4 regions of the Burkholderia gladioli genome follow, and region 2 is predicted to be linked to each of the others. Evidence: predicted binding sites of a transcription regulator. Region 2 holds the regulator's gene; each other region holds the start of a gene.
What was found. The regulator LexA, encoded in region 2, represses DNA repair genes until DNA is damaged. The targets are predictions, from matches to a motif close to ACTGTATNNNNATACAGT.
Positions count from the first base shown of each region.

Region 1: the regulator LexA is predicted to act here: its motif matches at 1,501-1,518, upstream of recA (recombinase RecA).
Region 3: the regulator LexA is predicted to act here: its motif matches at 1,918-1,935, upstream of dinB (DNA polymerase IV).
Region 4: the regulator LexA is predicted to act here: its motif matches at 2,591-2,608, upstream of BM43_RS35695 (putative DNA modification/repair radical SAM protein).

Region 1 covers NZ_CP009323.1:906,320-910,695, reverse strand. Annotated here, with positions in the region: gene BM43_RS20980 (sensor histidine kinase) at 1-627, opposite strand, end outside; gene BM43_RS20975 (response regulator transcription factor) at 650-1,393, opposite strand; gene recA (recombinase RecA) at 1,599-2,678, shown strand; gene recX (recombination regulator RecX) at 2,678-3,802, shown strand; gene BM43_RS39250 (hypothetical protein) at 3,978-4,358, opposite strand.
Region 2 covers NZ_CP009323.1:3,522,251-3,526,626, reverse strand. Annotated here, with positions in the region: gene cysT (sulfate ABC transporter permease subunit CysT) at 1-603, opposite strand, end outside; gene BM43_RS32840 (sulfate ABC transporter substrate-binding protein) at 821-1,855, opposite strand; gene lexA (transcriptional repressor LexA) at 2,126-2,770, shown strand; gene BM43_RS32830 (hypothetical protein) at 2,900-3,235, shown strand; gene BM43_RS32825 (DUF2939 domain-containing protein) at 3,274-3,930, shown strand; gene BM43_RS32820 (universal stress protein) at 4,047-4,376, opposite strand, start outside.
Region 3 covers NZ_CP009323.1:293,808-298,183, reverse strand. Annotated here, with positions in the region: gene BM43_RS18170 (lactonase family protein) at 1-214, shown strand, start outside; gene BM43_RS18165 (aspartate/glutamate racemase family protein) at 244-936, opposite strand; gene BM43_RS18160 (LysE family translocator) at 1,201-1,836, shown strand; gene dinB (DNA polymerase IV) at 1,972-3,144, shown strand; gene BM43_RS18150 (M3 family metallopeptidase) at 3,249-4,376, opposite strand, start outside.
Region 4 covers NZ_CP009323.1:4,261,919-4,266,294, reverse strand. Annotated here, with positions in the region: gene BM43_RS35700 (UdgX family uracil-DNA binding protein) at 1-1,357, opposite strand, end outside; gene BM43_RS35695 (putative DNA modification/repair radical SAM protein) at 1,367-2,578, opposite strand; gene BM43_RS35690 (AraC family transcriptional regulator) at 2,734-3,519, opposite strand; gene BM43_RS35685 (DMT family transporter) at 3,617-4,376, shown strand, end outside.

The sequences.
Region 1 (4,376 bases), 2.1 Mb from region 2:
GATGATGTCGTTGGCCAGCGCGTTGCGCTTGTCCAGCGTTTCGCCGACCTGGACCAGCACCGGCTGCGAGCCGCTCGAGCCGCCCAGCGCGACGGTGGTGTAGGCGACGCGGATGTCGTTGCCGCGAAGGAGGTCGTCGCGGAACAGCACCACGCCGGGCGGCGGCCGGTCGTCGTCGCGCGGCAGCGGCAGGTCGGCCTCGCCGGCCACCAGCTCGCCGCGCGTGCCGAGCACCTGGTAATAGACGCTGTCGACATTGTCGGCGCGCAGCAGGTCGAGCGTGGCCTTGGGCAGCACCAGCTCGGCCGCCCCATTGACGGGCGTGATCTGCCGCGCGAGCACATAGGCATCGGTTTCCAGCGCGCGGTCGAAGGGGCCGTTGGCGATGGTCTTGGCGACCAGGTAGGTGACGGCGATGCTCATCGGCCAGAGCAGCAGCAGTGGCGCGAGCATCCAGTCGAGGATCTCGCCGAACAGCGAACGCGGGCGCGCCGTGTCGGCGGATTCGCCCTCGTCGGGCGGGGCAAACGGATTTTCGTAGCGGGCGTCGCGTTCCGCGTCGCGCACGTCGGCCGGGCGGCGCGTGGCGTGCTTGCTGGTGCGGGCGGAACGAAGCGGCGTGGCCATGGCGGCGCGCTCGCGCGGCCCCTCAGCGCAGCGGCGAGGAGGGCGCCTGATGCTCCGGCGCGGCCGGCACCTCGGGCGCGACCGCGGCGCCCGATTCTGCCACGGCCTTCTCCAGGCAGTAGCCGAGGCCGCGCACGGTCAGGATCCGCACGCCGCTCGGCTCGATCTTCTTGCGCAGCCGGTGCACGTAGACCTCGATCGCGTTGTTGCTGACTTCCTCGCCCCACTCGCAGAGATGGTCGACCAGTTGCTCCTTCGAGACCAGTCGGCCGACGCGCTGCAGCAGCACCTCGAGCAGGCCGAGCTCGCGCGCCGACAGGTCCAGCACGCGCTCGTTGGCGTAGGCGAGCCGGCCGACCTGGTCGAAGCTCAGCGAGCCGTGGCGGATCACGGTCGGGCCGCCGCCGGCGCCGCGCCGGGTGAGCGCCCGCACGCGCGCCTCGAGTTCGTTCAGGGCGAAGGGCTTGGCCATGTAGTCGTCGGCGCCCAGGTCGAGCCCCTTGACGCGCTCGTCGACGCTGTCGGCGGCGGTCAGGATCAGCACCGGCAGCACCGAGTTGCGTGCGCGCAGGCGCCGCAGCACGTCGAGACCGGGCATCTTCGGCAGGCCGAGATCGAGGATCAGCAGGTCGAAAGTCTGCATCGACAAGGCGGTGTCGGCCTCGACGCCGCTCTTGACGTGATCGACGGCATAGCCCGATTGGCGGAGTGATCGGGTCAGGCCGTCCGCGAGTATGCTGTCATCTTCGGCAATCAGGATTCGCATGGTGCGTGGCCGTCGGCCGGCGGCGCGCTGGAGAGGCGCCGGCGCGGGTGTCTCCGGAAGGTCTGGGTGGGCTTGTGCGGAACCCGCAACTCGGGCTTGCACAAACCACTGTTTTTTTATACAGTGTCTGCATTCGTGCACCTAACGGCTAGTTAGGCCCGGTGCCCCCCAATCAGACGCTGCTCATCATAGCAAAGGACGATTCATGGAAGATAGCAAGAAAGGCGCCGGGATGACCGCGGAAAAGAGCAAGGCGCTGGCGGCAGCGCTGGCCCAGATCGAGAAGCAGTTCGGCAAGGGCTCGATCATGAAGCTCGGCGATGCCGAGGCCAAGGAAGATATCCAGGTGGTCTCCACCGGCTCGCTCGGCCTCGATATCGCGCTCGGCGTCGGCGGCCTGCCGCGCGGCCGTGTCGTCGAAATCTACGGTCCGGAATCGTCGGGCAAGACCACCCTCACGCTGCAGGTGATCGCCGAGATGCAGAAGCTCGGCGGCACGGCGGCCTTCATCGACGCGGAACACGCGCTCGACGTCCAATATGCATCCAAGCTCGGCGTGAACGTGCCGGAGCTGCTGATCTCGCAGCCGGACACGGGCGAGCAGGCGCTCGAAATCACCGACGCGCTGGTGCGCTCGGGCTCGATCGACATGATCGTGATCGACTCGGTCGCGGCCCTGGTGCCGAAGGCCGAAATCGAAGGCGAAATGGGCGATTCGCTGCCGGGCCTGCAGGCTCGCCTGATGTCGCAGGCACTGCGCAAGCTGACGGGCACGATCAAGCGCACGAACTGCCTGGTGATCTTCATCAACCAGATCCGCATGAAGATCGGTGTCATGTTCGGCAACCCGGAAACCACCACGGGCGGCAATGCGCTGAAGTTCTACGCCTCGGTGCGCCTCGATATCCGCCGGATCGGCTCGATCAAGAAGAACGACGAGGTGATCGGCAACGAAACCCGCGTCAAGGTCGTCAAGAACAAGGTCTCGCCGCCGTTCCGCGAATCGATCTTCGACATCCTCTACGGCGAGGGTATCTCGCGCCAGGGCGAAATCATCGATCTGGGCGTGCAAGCCAAGATCGTCGACAAGGCCGGCGCCTGGTACAGCTACAACGGCGACAAGATCGGCCAGGGCAAGGACAACGCGCGTGAATTCCTGCGCGAGAATCCGGACATCGCGCTCGAGATCGAGAACCGCATCCGCGAATCGCTCGGCGTGGCGGCCATGCCGCAGGAAGGCGCCGCCGGCCAGTCGGAAGCCGAGATCCTGGACGAAGAAGAGTGATGCGTCGAAGCCGGGGCCGCCCGGACGATTCGCCAGCCTCCTCGCCGCGCGAGCCTCGCGCGGGCGACGGCGGCCAGGCCGATCGACCCGGGCCGGCGCCGGTTTCACGCGAAGGGCGGCCGGCAGGTCGCCCGGAAACGAGGGCATCGGACGATGCCCTCGTTTCGTTTCAGCGCCCGCGGCGGGCAGCGGCCGATCCCGTGTACGCGAGCGACTCGGTCGATGCCGACGAATCCTTCGATGCGCATGACGTTGCGCGCGGCATCCGTGCCCGCAGCGTGCGTGCCGTGCGTGGGGAGGCGGGCAGGGCAGCGCCGGCTGTTTTTCCGGCTGATGCTGGCGCTTCATCGCAGCCTCGTCGACAGCCGACGGCCGGCCGGGTAGACGCAGCCGCCGGCCCGCGGCCCGCGGCTTCGCAAGCCCCCGTTACCGGCGGCCGCCCGGCATCGTCGAGCCGTCGCCGCGCCGCCCCCGATCCCTTCGAGGCGCCCGCCGCGCCCACCCACTTCGAAAACGCCGACGGCGACCAGTATTCCCGCACCAGCGAACACGCCACGCGCCGCAACCGGCGCCGCACGCGCGGCCCGTTCGACGAGCGCGATGCCTCGACGGCTTCCTCCGGCCAGGCAACCGAACCGGCAGGCGAGGCGCGCCGTGCCGAGCGGGAGCGCCCGACCCGCTCACTGAAAGGCCGCGCGCTTGGTTATCTGTCGCGACGCGAGTACAGCCGCAGCGAACTCGCGCGCAAGCTCGCTCCCTATGTGGAGGAGGGCGACGATCCCGAAGCGCTGCTCGACGCGCTCGAGCGCGAGGGCTGGCTGTCCGACGCGCGTTTCACCGAAAGCCTGGTGCACCGGCGCGCCTCGCGCCTCGGTAGCGCGCGAATCCTCGGCGAGCTCAAGCGCCATGCCGTCGATTCGGAACTGGTCGAATCGGTCAGCGAGCAGTTGCGCGAAACCGAGTTCGGCCGGGCCCAGGCGGTCTGGCGCAAGAAGTTCGGCAGCCTGCCGGGCACGCCGGCCGAGCGCGCCAAACAGGCGCGCTTCCTGGCCGCGCGCGGCTTCACGAGCGCCACCATCGTCAAGCTGCTCAAGGGCGGCGAGGACGAATTCGGCGAGTTCTGAGGCTCGCCGGGGCGCCGCGCTCACGCGGGTCCGACCCGTGATGCTGCACTGCATCCGCTTGCCAATGCGGGTCACACCGGATATTCGTGGCATCGCGACAAATACCCAATATGCTAAAATCCTTCGGTTTTCCAACTCGGCTTCAACCTTCCGCATGCCGTCATTCGAGCCCGTGTCACGCCAGTTGCGCCAGCCAGGCGCAGTCCCGGCGATCACCGACCAGCGCGGCGGCCGGCGAGGTGTCGTCACCGTTCCATCGTGTCGACCGCATTGCGCGGCGGGTTCGATGAAGGTCACGCAGCCGGGCGGACAGCCGATCCATGAACCCAGGCCCAGCATGACCTCCGATCGCGAACCCCATGTCGTCGACGCCGCCGCGTCGTCCGGCCGGGCATTCTGTTCCGGTCGCAGCGAAGCCGCCATTCCCGCCTGCCGAGCCCACCTCGCTCACCTCTCCCCCGTTTTTTCCCCGCGCATCACGCCCCGATCCCCGGATCGCGTGCTGCGCGGGCGGCCGGCCGTGATGCGGCGCGAAGCGGCGCGGCGCGGTGCTCACGAGGCGGCGCGCGACGCA
Region 2 (4,376 bases):
GGTCAGCAGCGCCGGCAGCACGGCCGGCAGCACCACGCGGCGGAAAGTCAGCCAGCGCGAGGCGCCCAGGCAGGCGGCGGCCTCCTCCTGCTCGCGCTCGAAATCCTCGAGCACGGGCTGCACGGTGCGCACCACGAAGGGCAGGCCGATGAAGGTCAGCGCCACCAGCACGCCCAGCGGCGTGAACGCCACCTTGATGCCGAGCGGCGCGAGATACTGGCCGAGCCAGCCGTTCTGCGCGTAGACGGCGGCCAGCGAGATGCCGGCCACCGAGGTCGGCAGCGCGAACGGCAGGTCGACGATCGCGTCGACCAGGCGCTTGAGCGGAAACCGGTAGCGCACCAGCACCCAGGCGACCAGGAAGCCGAACACGGCATTGATCACGGCGCCGCCGAGCGCGGACAGGAAGGTCAGCCGGTAGGAGGCCAGCACGCGCGCCGAGGTGGTGGCGGCCACGAACTGGTCCCAGCTCAGCGTCGCCGTCTTCAGGAAGGTGGCGGCGAGCGGGATCAGCACCACGAGGCTCAGATAGGCCACCGTGATGCCGAGCGTCACGCCGAAGCCGGGCAGCGCGCTCGGCTTGCGGAAGGTGTACGTCGTCATGCGAAATGCGCTTCCTTGGTTGACATGGGATGCGCGGCCGCCGGAAGAATCCGGCCGGCCGCGCGTTCGATCGTCGTTATGTCGGGCCGCGCGTGCCGGTTGCGGGCCGCGCGGCCTCGATACTGCCGTCCTGCCTTTGCGTCTTTCCGACTTCCGCGGCCGGGCGGTTCACCGTTCAGCGGCACGCCGCCCGCCGCTCAAGCCACGTGCGCAGCGCTTACTGCGGCTTGTAGATCGAATCGAACACACCGCCGTCGGCGAAGTGCGTCTTCTGCGCGTTGGTCCAGCCGCCGAAGGTGTCGTCCACCGTGTAGAGCTTGAGCTTCGGGAACTGCTTGGTCAGCTCGGCCGGCACGTCCTTCGAGCGCGGACGGTAGTAGTTGCGCGCGGCGATCTCCTGGCCTTCCTTGCTGTAGAGGAAGTTCAGGTAGGCCTCGGCCAGCTTGCGGTCGCCCTTCTTGTCCACCACCTTGTCGACCACCGCCACCGGCGGCTCGGCCAGGATGCTGACCGAGGGCACCACGATCTGGAACTTGTCCGGGCCGAATTCCTTCAGCGACAGGAAGGCCTCGTTCTCCCAGGCGATCAGCACGTCGCCGATGTCACGCTGCACGAAGCTGGTGGTCGCGCCGCGTGCGCCCGAATCGAGCACGCCGGCATTCTTGTAGAGCTTGGAGACGAAATCCTTGGCGCTCTGCTCGTTGCCGCCCGGCTTGTGCAGCGCATAGGCCCAGGCCGCCAGGTAGTTCCAGCGCGCGCCGCCCGAGGTCTTCGGGTTCGGCGTGACGATCGACACGCCCGGCTTGATCAGGTCGTCCCAGTCCTTGATGCCCTTCGGATTGCCCTTGCGCACCAGGAACACGATGGTCGAGGTATAGGGCGAGGCGTTGTCGGGCAGGCGCTTCTGCCAGTCCTTGGCGACCAGGCCCTTGTTGGCCAGCGCGTCGATGTCCCAGGCCAGCGCCAGCGTGACCACGTCGGCCTGCAGCCCGTCGAGCACCGAGCGCGCCTGCGCGCCCGAGCCGCCGTGCGACTGCTTGAAGTTGACGGTCTCGCCGGTCTTGGCCTTCCATTCCTTGCCGAAGGCCTGGTTGACGTCCTGGTACAACTCGCGGGTCGGATCGTAGGAGACGTTCAGCAGCGTGGTGTCCGCCAGTGCGTGCGTGGCGGCGCCCAGCGCCACCGCGCCGAATGCCAGTGTTGCGACCAGGCGGCGGACGCCGCCAGCCAGCCCCGTGTTGCGCTTGACCATCCGATGATCTCCAAAGGTTCGTGGGTCGTTATTAGCAATGTCAGGGCAGTCTAGCGAACGGCTTTCATCATTAAAAATAATCGTTCCTCATTTTTTAAGAAGCAAAAGTGGTAAAGACCGCCCGGCGGACGGTTGAGGCATCGAAACCGCCGTTCTGACGTCGCTCGATCGCGTCGGAACCGACGTCATAGCGACGAACTTCAAGTAACGCTTGAAATTCCCGAACTACTGTATAAAAATACAGATCACTGTCTATCCATACAGTTGACCATGACCAAACTCACCGCACGCCAGCAGCAAGTGTTCGACTTGATTCGTCGCGCGATCGAGCGCTCGGGCTTCCCGCCCACCCGCGCGGAAATCGCGGCCGAGCTGGGCTTCAGCTCGCCGAACGCGGCCGAGGAACACCTGCGGGCGCTGGCCCGCAAGGGCGTGATCGAGCTGGCCGCCGGCGCCTCGCGCGGCATCCGCCTGCTCGGCGACGACGCCCCGCACCAGCTCACGCTGCCGCACGCGGCGCTGATGCAGCTCTCGCTGCCGCTGGTCGGCCGCGTCGCGGCAGGTAGCCCGATCCTCGCGCAAGAGCACATCTCCCAGAACTACACCTGCGATCCCGCGCTGTTCTCCAGCAAGCCCGATTACCTCTTGAAGGTGCGCGGGCTGTCGATGCGCGACGCCGGCATCCTCGACGGCGACCTGCTCGCCGTGCAGAAGCGCAGCGAGGCCAAGGACGGCCAGATCATCGTCGCGCGGCTCGGCGACGACGTCACCGTCAAGCGCCTCAAGCGTCATTCCTCCGGCATCGAACTGATCGCCGAGAACCCCGATTACGAAAACATCTTCGTGAAGGCCGGCAGCGCCGAGTTCGCGCTGGAAGGCATCGCCGTCGGCCTGATCCGCTCCGGCGAATTCTGATCCCGGGCGCTGCGGCGCCATCCATCCTGCTGGTGCGCCGTGCGCGCACTGGCCGAGTATTGCCTGCGCGTTGTGCTGCGCATCGTCCTGTGCTTTGCCTTGTTTCCTCCGCTCGACCTGGAGAACGCCATGGAACGCCTCGCCCGCCTGCTGCCCTTCCGTCAATTCGGCCGCCTGCGTCACCTGCGGGGGCGCATGCCCTGCGCACCGCTCGGCAGCGCCGCGCCCGACGCCGTCGCGCCGGCGCCGGCCGCCGCGGTGGCGGAGCAGGCCTCGCTGCTGCCCTCGGCCCTGCCGGCCTTCGCGCGCGTCTCGCTCAACGCGGGGCTGCATCATGCGGAACCGGCACGGCGCGCGCCGGTGCGCGTCTACCACGGGCCGTCGCGCCTGATCATGGTGGGCACGATCGATGCGGTGTGCCGCATGATCGATCGATGCATCGCCGAGGAACGTTCGGCCGTCTGATACGTCTCTAGCTAGAGTCCGTATCCCATGGAGGCCTGGTGCCCCTCTCCCCCTCCCGCGGCGGCCGGTTCAAGCCGCTCCTCGTCGTCGCCCTCGCGCTGCTGGTGCTGGCGACGATCGTTTATGCCTATGCCTCGCCCTATCTCGCGCTGCGCGAGCTGAAACAGGCCGTCGACACGCGCGACGCCGAGGCGATCAGCCGCCATGTCGACTATCCGGCCCTGCGCGCGAGCCTCAAGCAGCAGTTGACCGAGGAGTTGATGCGGCGCATCGACCTGCAGCGGCACAATAATCCGCTGGCGATGCTGGGCGCGGTGATCGGCTCGGCGCTGATCGGGCCGCTGGTCGATGCCTATGCGACGCCCGAAGGCGTGGCCGCACTGCTCAGCGGCCTGCCGCCCAAGGCCGATCCGGGCGAGCATCCGCCCTCGCTCGACCAGCCCGCGCCCACGGCCGCCGCGCCTGCCGGCCAGGGCAGCGCGCCGCCGGCCGCGCCGAGCCCGGCAGCACCGGCACCCACCAGCGGTAGCAACGCAGGCAAGCCCGCGGCGCCGCAGGCGAGCGCGGCCTATAACGGGATCGACGAATTCGTCGTCGTGTATCGGAAGGATGTCGATGGCGCGCGCTATGCGGCGATCTTCCGGCGCAGCGGGCTGTTCGGATGGAAGCTCAGCGCGATCGATCTGCATCGCTGAGCATGTCGCGCCGGCAGGCGCGACGAGGAAGTGAATCATGGCGTTCATGCCGGTTGCCTCAACCGGCATGGCGCCGTTCCGGGCGGCTTAGTCCGCCCGTCCACGGATACCCTGATCTATGCAGCGCCGCTGCCGGCGAGAGCCGCTTCGCGCTCCTTGGCCCGCTCCTCGCGCTGCTCGTCCGACGAAGAGCAGGCCACCAGGATGCTGCAGGACACGCGGTCGAGCAGTTGCGTATTGCCCGCGCCCATCCACCAGCGCGACAGGCCGCTGCGACAGCGGTGGCCGACCACCACCAGGTCGACATTCAAGGCCTTCGCGAGGTTCGCGATCTCCTCGATCGGATAACCGAAGGCGAAATGGCCTTGCGCCTGCACGCCGCGCTCGGTCAGCCAGTCCACCCCTTCCTGCAGGATCTCGCGCGCCGTCTCCTCGAAGCGGCCGCA
Region 3 (4,376 bases), 1.4 Mb from region 2:
GGCGGCCACCGAAACGCCGGTCGCGGGCCAGAGCTCGGCCTTCGCCAACGATTCCTGGGTCAGCCCGGACGGCAAGTTCCTCTACCAGGACTATGCCGGCGACGACAAGATCGTGGCCTACGCGATCGGTGCCGACGGTGCGCTGAGCAAGCTCGGGGAACAACCCGCCAACACGCAGTCGAAGATCAGCCTGCAGGGTTTGACGGGGATCTGAGGCAGCGGCTGGCGTCGTCCGGGCGAAGTTCAGGCCGCCGCGAAATCCACCGCGGCCTGCGCGTGCAGCGCGGTGGTATCGAACACCGGCAGCGGCGAATCGCGCTCGCCGATCAGCAGCGTGATCTCGGTGCAGCCGAGGATCACCGCCTGCGCGCCGCGCGCGGCCAGCCGGCCGATGATGGCCGCGTAGGCGGCGCGCGAGGCCGGCTCGATCAGGCCGTGGCAAAGCTCCTCGTAGATCACGCGATGGACCGTGTCGCGATCCTCGGCGTCCGGCGTCAGCACCTCGATGCCGAAACGCTCGGCCAGCCGCGCCGCGTAGAACGGCAGTTCCATGGTGTAGCGCGTGCCGAGCAGGGCGACCCGCTCCACGCCGGCCGCGCGCAGCGCGGCGCCGGTCGGATCGGCGATGTGCAGGAAGGGCAGCGTGACCGCGCGCTCGATCGCGTCGGCCACGCGATGCATGGTGTTGGTGGTCAGCACCACGACGTCGGCGCCGGCCGACTGCAACTGTCGCGCCGCGTCGGCCATGCGCGCGCCGAGCGCGTCCCAGTCCCGGGCGCGCTGCAGCGCCTCGATCTCGGCGAAATCGACCGTCACCATCACGCTCTTCGCGTTGTGGTGGCCGCCGTGCCGCGCCTTCGAGGCGCGGTTGATCATCCGGTAGTATTCCGCCGACGATTCCCAGCTCATCCCGCCGATCAGGCCGATCGTCTTCATTCCGGTGTTCCTGTTGGTGATTGGGCTGGTCGAGTATAGGCGGCGAACCCGGCGCGCGGCGGTACACCTGGAGTCCGAACGACCGGTACGGATCCTCAAGCGATCCGACCGTGACGGTGCGTCGAGCCGCCCGCGCGGCACACGACGCAGGCACACGGCGGCGCACGCGGGGATTGATCGGGCGAAAGCGCCTGCCGTATGCTCTGCCGGACAGGCACGACGCGCGAGGCGATCCGTGCCGCCGATCGAATTCAGGGGATGGCGATGCTCCACTACGATTCCGCCCACTGGCTGGCCTTCCTGGGCATGGCCGTGCTGCTCAACGTCACGCCGGGGCCGGACCTGGCCTTCATGCTCGGCCATACCGTCAAGAGCGGCCGGCGCCACGGTTTCGCCGCGATGCTCGGGGTCTGGAGCGGCGCGCTATTCCATGTGATGTGCGCCGCGATCGGCCTGTCGGCGATCCTCTACACCTCGGCCAGCCTGTTCCTGGTGGTGAAGTGGGTGGGCGTGATCTACCTGAGCTGGCTCGGCATCCAGGCGCTCCGGTCGAAGTCGGTCGCCTTCCAGCTCGACGAGCCGACCCGCCAACGCAGCCCCATGCAGGTGTTCCTGCAGGGCGTGCTGATCGACATCCTCAACCCCAAGGTCGCGATCTTCTTCCTGGCCCTGCTGCCGCAGTTCGTGGTGGCCGGCGCCGGGCCGGTGCCGCTGCAGCTCGGCCTGCACGGCGTGCTGATCATCGCGGTGGCGGCCGTGATCGAGCCGCCGCTGATCCTGTTCGGCGATCGCCTGGCACAGCGTTTTCGCGCCAGCCGGCGCATGGCGGCCTGGATCGACCGCACGCTGGGCGCCTTCTTCCTCGGGCTCGCCACCAAGCTGGCCGTGTTCCGGCAATAAGGGCGGCATGGCGCGGCATCGCAATGCCGCGCGGCTGCTCCAACCCTTTATCTTTTCCAAGCGATCCCTCAACACGGCGACACTGTTTTTTTGTACAGTGTCGTCACCTTGAAACCGCTCGCTGCCGCCCCCGCCATGGAATCCGCCGCGCCGTCCGCCTCGCCGGGCGGCGCGGCCGGGTTCGCGCGCAAGATCATCCACCTCGACTGCGACTGCTTCTACGCCTCGGTCGAGATGCGCGACGATCCCTCGCTGCGCGGCCGGCCGCTCGCGGTGGGTGGGCGGCCCGACCGGCGCGGCGTGATCGCCACCTGCAACTACGAGGCGCGGCGCTTCGGCGTGCATTCGGCGATGTCCTCGGCGCTGGCGGTGCGCAAGTGCCCCGAGCTGCTGATCCTGCCGCCCTCGATGGACAAGTACCGCATCGCCTCGCGCGCGATCATGGCGATCTATCGCGACTACACGCCCGAGGTCGAGCCGCTCTCGCTCGACGAGGCCTATCTCGACGTCAGCGGCACCGAGCGCTGCCAGGGCAGCGCCACCCTGATCGCGCGCGAGATCCGCGAGCGCGTGCGCGACACGGTCGGCGTGACGGTCTCGGCCGGCGTCGCGCCGAACAAGTTCATCGCCAAGATCGCCTCCGACTGGAACAAGCCCGACGGCCTGTTCGTGGTGCGCCCGCATCAGGTCGAGGCCTTCGTGGCGGCGCTGCCGGTGCGCAAGCTGTTCGGCGTCGGCCGGGTGACCGCCGGGAGGCTCGAACGGCTCGGCATCGAGACCTGCGCGCAGTTGCGCGACTGGTCGCTGTTCGACCTGCATCGCGAGTTCGGCGCCTTCGGCCGGCGTCTGCACGAGCTCTCGCGCGGCATCGACGAGCGGCGCGTGCATGCCGATCGCGAGCGCAAGTCGGTCAGCGTGGAGACCACCTATGTGGCCGATCTCGTCACGCCCGAGCAGTGCGCCGAGGAACTGCGCAAGCTGGTGGTCCAGCTCGACACGCGCATCGAGCGCACCCACTCGCGCAAGACCATCCGCAAGCTGTTCGTGAAGATCCGCTTCGCCGATTTCCAGCGCACCACGGTCGAGTGCGTGGCCGATCGCAGCGATGCGGGCACGGCCGTCGCGCTGCTCGAGAAGGGACTGGAGCGGCGGCGCCAGCCGGTGCGGCTGCTCGGCGTGGGCGTGAGGGTCGACGAGGACACGGCCGAGCGCCACGGCCAGATCGCGTTGTTCGACGACGACGAGGACCCGGCGCCCGAAGTCTCGATCGAGGAGGGTGACGACGAAGCGGACAGCGCGTGCGCATGAAAAAACGGCATCCACGCGAGGTGGATGCCGTTGGTCGGTGTTCGACATATTCGACACGTGCCGGCTACGGCCGGCGCGTGTCGATCAGGCGCCCTGGCGGCGCCTCAGTGCGGCTGCGTGCCGGCGGCCATGCCGTTGTGGCGCAGCAGCGCGTCGATCTCCGGCTCGCGGCCGCGGAAGGCCTTGAACGAGTCCATCGCCGGTCGGCTGCCGCCCACTTCGAGGATCTCGCGGCGATAGCGCGTGCCGGTGGCCGCGTCGAGCACCGTGCCGCTCGCCTTGGCCGCTTCCTCGAAGGCCGCGTAGGCGTCGGCCGACAGCACCTCGGCCCACTTGTAGCTGTAGTAGCCGGCCGCGTAACCGCCCGCGAAGATATGGCTGAAGGTGTTCGGCCAGCGCGAGAACGGTGCCTGCGGGATCACGTGGAAGCGCTCGTTGATCTCGCGCGCGAACTCCACCGCGTTGCTGGCGCCGGCCGGATCGAAATCGACGTGCAGCAGCATGTCGTACATCGAGAACACGATCTGGCGCAGTGTGCCCAGCCCGCTCTGGAAGTTCTTCGCGGCCAGCATCTTGTCGAACAGCGCGCGCGGCAGCGAGGCGCCGGTCTCGACGTGCGAGGACATCGAGGGCAGCACGTCCCATTCCCAGCAGAAGTTCTCCATGAACTGCGAGGGCAGCTCGACCGCATCCCATTCCACGCCGTTGATGCCCGACACGCCGAGCTCGTCGACGCGCGTGAGCATGTGGTGCAGGCCATGGCCGAACTCGTGGAACAGCGTGATCACTTCGTCGTGCGTGAAGCAGGCCGGCTTGTCGCCGATCGGCGCCGAGAAGTTGCAGGTCAGGTAGGCCACCGGCGTCTGCAGGCCGGCCGCGCGTCGGGCGCGCGAGCGCGCATCGTCCATCCAGGCGCCGCCGCGCTTGCCCTCGCGCGCGTAGAGGTCGAGATAGAACTGCGCGACCAGGCTGCCGTCGGCGTTCTCGACGCGGAAGAAGCGCACGTCGGGATGCCAGACCGGCGCCTCGTCGCGGCGGATCTTCACGCCGAACAGCGTCTCGGTGACGGTGAACAGGCCCTTCAGCACGGCCGGTTCCGGGAAGTACTGCTTGACCTCGTTTTCCGAGAACGCGTAGCGCTGCTCGCGCAGCTTCTCGGCCGCGTAGGCGACGTCCCAGGGCGCCAGCTCGCTCATGCCGAGCGTGCCGGCGGCGAAGGCGCGCAACTCGTC
Region 4 (4,376 bases), 740 kb from region 2:
GTAACGCGAACGACGGGTGATAGGTGGCGATGGCCCATCCACCATCGATCTCGAAAGGCGCATTCACGTAATCGCGAAGCTTGGCTTGCCTGCGCAACAGCGCGGTGAGCGCCGTGGCACCTAGCGCCACGATCACGGCAGGTCGAACCGTGTCCAGTTCATGCTCGAGCCAGTGATGGCAGGCTTCGATTTCACGTTGCATCGGCGTTTTGTGCAAACGGCGCTTGCCGCGCGGCTCCCACTTGAAATGCTTCACTGCATTGGTCAGATAAACCTGGTCGCGCAATAGACCCGCGCGCTCGATGGCAAGGTCGAGCAGTTGTCCCGCCGGCCCGACGAACGGTTGTCCGCTCAGGTCTTCCTGATCGCCCGGTTGCTCGCCGATCAACATGATTCGAGCGCTGCTCGGCCCCGCGCTGCCTACCGCCTGCGTGGCGTTACGCCACAAGTCGCAACGTCGGCAAGCATCCAGCGAAGAGGCTTGCTCTCGAACCGGTTGCGCCACCTCGGCTTCGACAGCAATCGCCTTGCCGTTCAGCGTGCCGATACCGCTGGCTTGAGCGAGCCGCCGCGCACCGCTTCTGGCTTCGCTGATCATGCCGGGAATCAAACGGGCCTCAGGCAAGCCCTTCCAGAAACGTACCGGCATATGCTGCTCCAGCGCGGTTTCGTTCAGTCGCGCCGGGTTGAACGTGCTCCGGTAATACGCGATCCACAATGCCTCGGCCTCATCCTCGGTGTCATGACGATGATCGCCCGGCAACGCGCGACGCGCGTCCAGATGCAACTGGCTGCCGTCCCAGAAGGCCGCGCCGCGAGGTGTGGTGATGAGCCACGAGGATCGGCCCATGCGCTGCGCGAAATGTTCCGCTGCCCATTCGAGCACGTCGTGCTCGGGTTCGTACCATGCGAGGTATTCGGGAACGGCCTGGGCATCCGGCTGCTTGCGAAATCGCACATAGGCGATCATGTCGTGCTGCGCGCGGCGCACGCTCTTGGCCATGCGGTAAAGCCGTGCGCCGTCGGTATCGGCGGGCGATGCCGCCGAGCGGTCGCCGTGATGCCAGCGCCACAGCACCTTGTACAAGAACGCCCAGCGCTGGGGATCGCGAAACGATGCGGCGTCTCTCAGCAGCGCCGCGAACGCCTTCGACACCTGAACCTCGGCCAGGCGAGTCGAAGCCGCGGCCGTGCCTGGCGATGCCGGCGCGTAGTCGATCGAGGCTTGCTGCTGCGGCATCTCGATAGCCTCCGCGAGACGCCAGTGGATCGACGCCGGCGGAAGGTCTTCAGCGAGCGCCGCGAGCGAGGCCGCGCGCCACGCGGCAAAGCGATCCTCGATCACGATGGTGCGCATCGGCCTTCCTCACAACAGCGCGAGTTGCACCGGCGGCGGCGCGAGTACGCGGCGCAGCGCCTCGGACGACGCATCATGCAGGGCGGCGCGATAATCCTGCGTCACCACGAACGGCCGGATCTTCTCCATCGGACAGCGCAGCCGCACCAGATCCTCGTAACGGACACGACGCGTGCGCCGCAACTCCACGATGCGTTTTGCGTTACGCATGCCGATGCCGGGCACGCGCGCGATCGCGCGAAGCGGCGCGCGGTTGAGGTCGACAGGAAAATGTTCGCGATGAGCGAGCGCCCAGGCGAGCTTCGGATCGATGTCGAGCGCCAGGTCCGCGCTGCTCCCGAACAGCTCGTCCGCATGGAAGCCGTAGCCGCGCAGCAGAAAGTCGGCTTGATAAAGCCGATGTTCGCGCAGCAGAGGCGGCGCCTGCGCGGGCAAGGCGGACGGGCTGTCTGGAATGGGACTGAAGGCCGAGTAGTAAACGCGCTTGAGCTTGAACGAGCCGTAGAGCGATTCGGCCGTCTGCAGGATGGTGCGATCGTTCGTCTGGTCGGCCCCGACGATCATTTGCGTGCTTTGCCCGGCCGGCGTGAACGGCGGCGCTTTGGTCTCGGCCTGCGCCTCTTCCTGCGCAAGCCGGATCGATCCCATCGCCAGCTTGATGGTTCGCACGTTCTTTTCCGGCGCGAGGCGCGCGAGACTGCCGTCCGTCGGCAATTCGATATTCACGCTCAGACGATCCGCATAGCGACCGGCTTTCGCGATGAGCTCCGGGTCCGCGTCGGGAATGGTCTTGAGATGCAGATAACCGCGGAACTGGTGGTCCTCCCGCAGCGACTGCGCCACGCGCACCAATTGTTCCATCGTGTAGTTGGACGAGCGGATGATGCCCGAACTCAGGAACAGGCCGTCGATATAGTTGCGTCGGTAAAAATCGAGCGTGAGATCGACGACTTCCTCGGGCGTGAAGCGCGCGCGCGGCACGTTGCTGGAGCGGCGGTTCACACAGTACTGGCAGTCGTACAGGCAAAAGTTGGTGAGCAGGATCTTGAGGAGCGACACACAGCGCCCGTCCGGCGTGAAGCTGTGGCAGATGCCCGCGCCGGTGCTGGCACCGAGCCCGGAAATACCGCGCGAGCCGCGCTTGGGCGCGCCGCTGCTGGCGCAGGATGCATCGTACTTCGCCGCGTCGGCCAACACCTCGAGCTTCTTTTGCAGTTCCACGTCGCCACCGATACTGTATATGCGTACAGTATTTTACGTGGGCCGGCGGCGGGCGCAAGCGGAATATGAAAGGGTTTTTGGGGTGGAATCGAAGGGGCGGGCCGCGAAGCGAGCGGGGCGCGACACTGGACGCGCGAGATGCACGGTATCGCGAGCTAGGATTTTTCCAGTTGGCGATGGAAAACCGAAGGCGGGACGCCAAAGTATCGCCGGAACATCGCGGTAAACGCGCTGGGGCTGCTGTAGCCGCAATCCAGGGCGATATCGATGATTCTCCTGCCCTGAGCCAGTTGCCGGAGGGCGAACAGGAATCTGGCCTGGTCCCGCCATTGCCCGAATGTCATACCCGTCTCCTTCTGGAAGAGACGATGCACGGTCTTGGCGGTGACGCCCAGCGTGGCGGCCCATTGGCCGACCGTCGAGGCATTGGCGGGATCGTCGACGAGGGCCGCGCAAATCGACTTGATGCGGGCATCCTGAGGCGCCGGGAGATGCAGCGGTAGAACGTCCGCTGTCAGCAGTTCGTCGGCAAGCAGGCGCATGAGTCGGCCGTCCCGCGTGTCGTCCGAATAATCCCGCGGGACGCGCACGGCGGCCACGACGAGTTCCCGCAGGAGAGGGGAGACATTGATCACGCAGCTCTCCAGAGGCAGACCGATGGCCGCGGCATCGATGAATACCGTGCGCATCTTGACATCCCCCGACATCTTCACCACATGCTCGACGCCGGCAGCGAGCCATAGCGCCCTGTTCGGCGGCACCACCCACGAACAGGCCATCGACCGGACCACCATCACGCCCTCGATCGCATACAGCAGTTGAGCCTTGGGATGCGCGTGCCAGCCGGTGGACGTCCCGCTCGGCCAGTTCACGTCCATCGCGCACATCGCGCGGTCCGTGTCGTGGAAGTCCAGGTGCTTCAGGGCGAGATTTTCGATCATGTCCCTATCTCTACAGTTGCTGCCACTATAGAGTCAGACTGACTACTTGGGAAGGCGTAGCCTCGGGGTTCTCGAAGCCTTTCTCCGACGAGTCGCCATGAAGCACAAAGCTGCCTACCTGTTTCCCTTTTTCACGATCGTGATCTGGTCGGGAAACGTGATCGTGTCCCGCCTGTCGGCCCATACCATCGGCCCTGGGGCGATCACGTTCTATCGCCTGCTCCTTGCCGTTCTCATCATGAGCGTGTTTGTCGCCAGGCCAGCCTGGCGCAATCGCGACGAGATCTGGCCGCACATCGGCAAGCTGGCCATACTCGGTTTCCTGGCGCTGTGTTTCTTCCAGGTGCTCTCGTACACGGCGGCCTCGTCGACCACGGCAACCAACCTCGCGGTCTTCACCGCGCTGACGCCGCTGCTCACCGTGGTTCTGAGCGCGTTCTTCCTCGAGGACACTCCCACGGTCGGCATGGTCGGTGGCGGCGTGCTTTCGCTGATCGGCCTGATCTACCTCGTCAGCAAGGGCAACCCGGTTTCGCTCTTCGATAATGGCGCGCATCCCGGCGATCTGTTGATCTTCGTGGCAGCGATCGGTTATGCACTGTACGGCGTCCTGCTCAAGCGATGGAATCTTCCCGTCACCGGCTGGCAGTCGACCTACGTGCAGTCCATCTGCGCGCTGGTCGTGATGTTGCCGGCCTTCCTCGTCACGCCTCCGGCATCGCGGCAACTGAACGCCGCGACGCTGCCGTTGATCGCCTATGCGGGCGGACTGGCCTCGGTGGTGCTGCCGTTCTTGTGGGTTCGCGGCGTGCATGTGCTCGGCCCCAACCGCTGCGCGATATTCATGAACCTGCTGC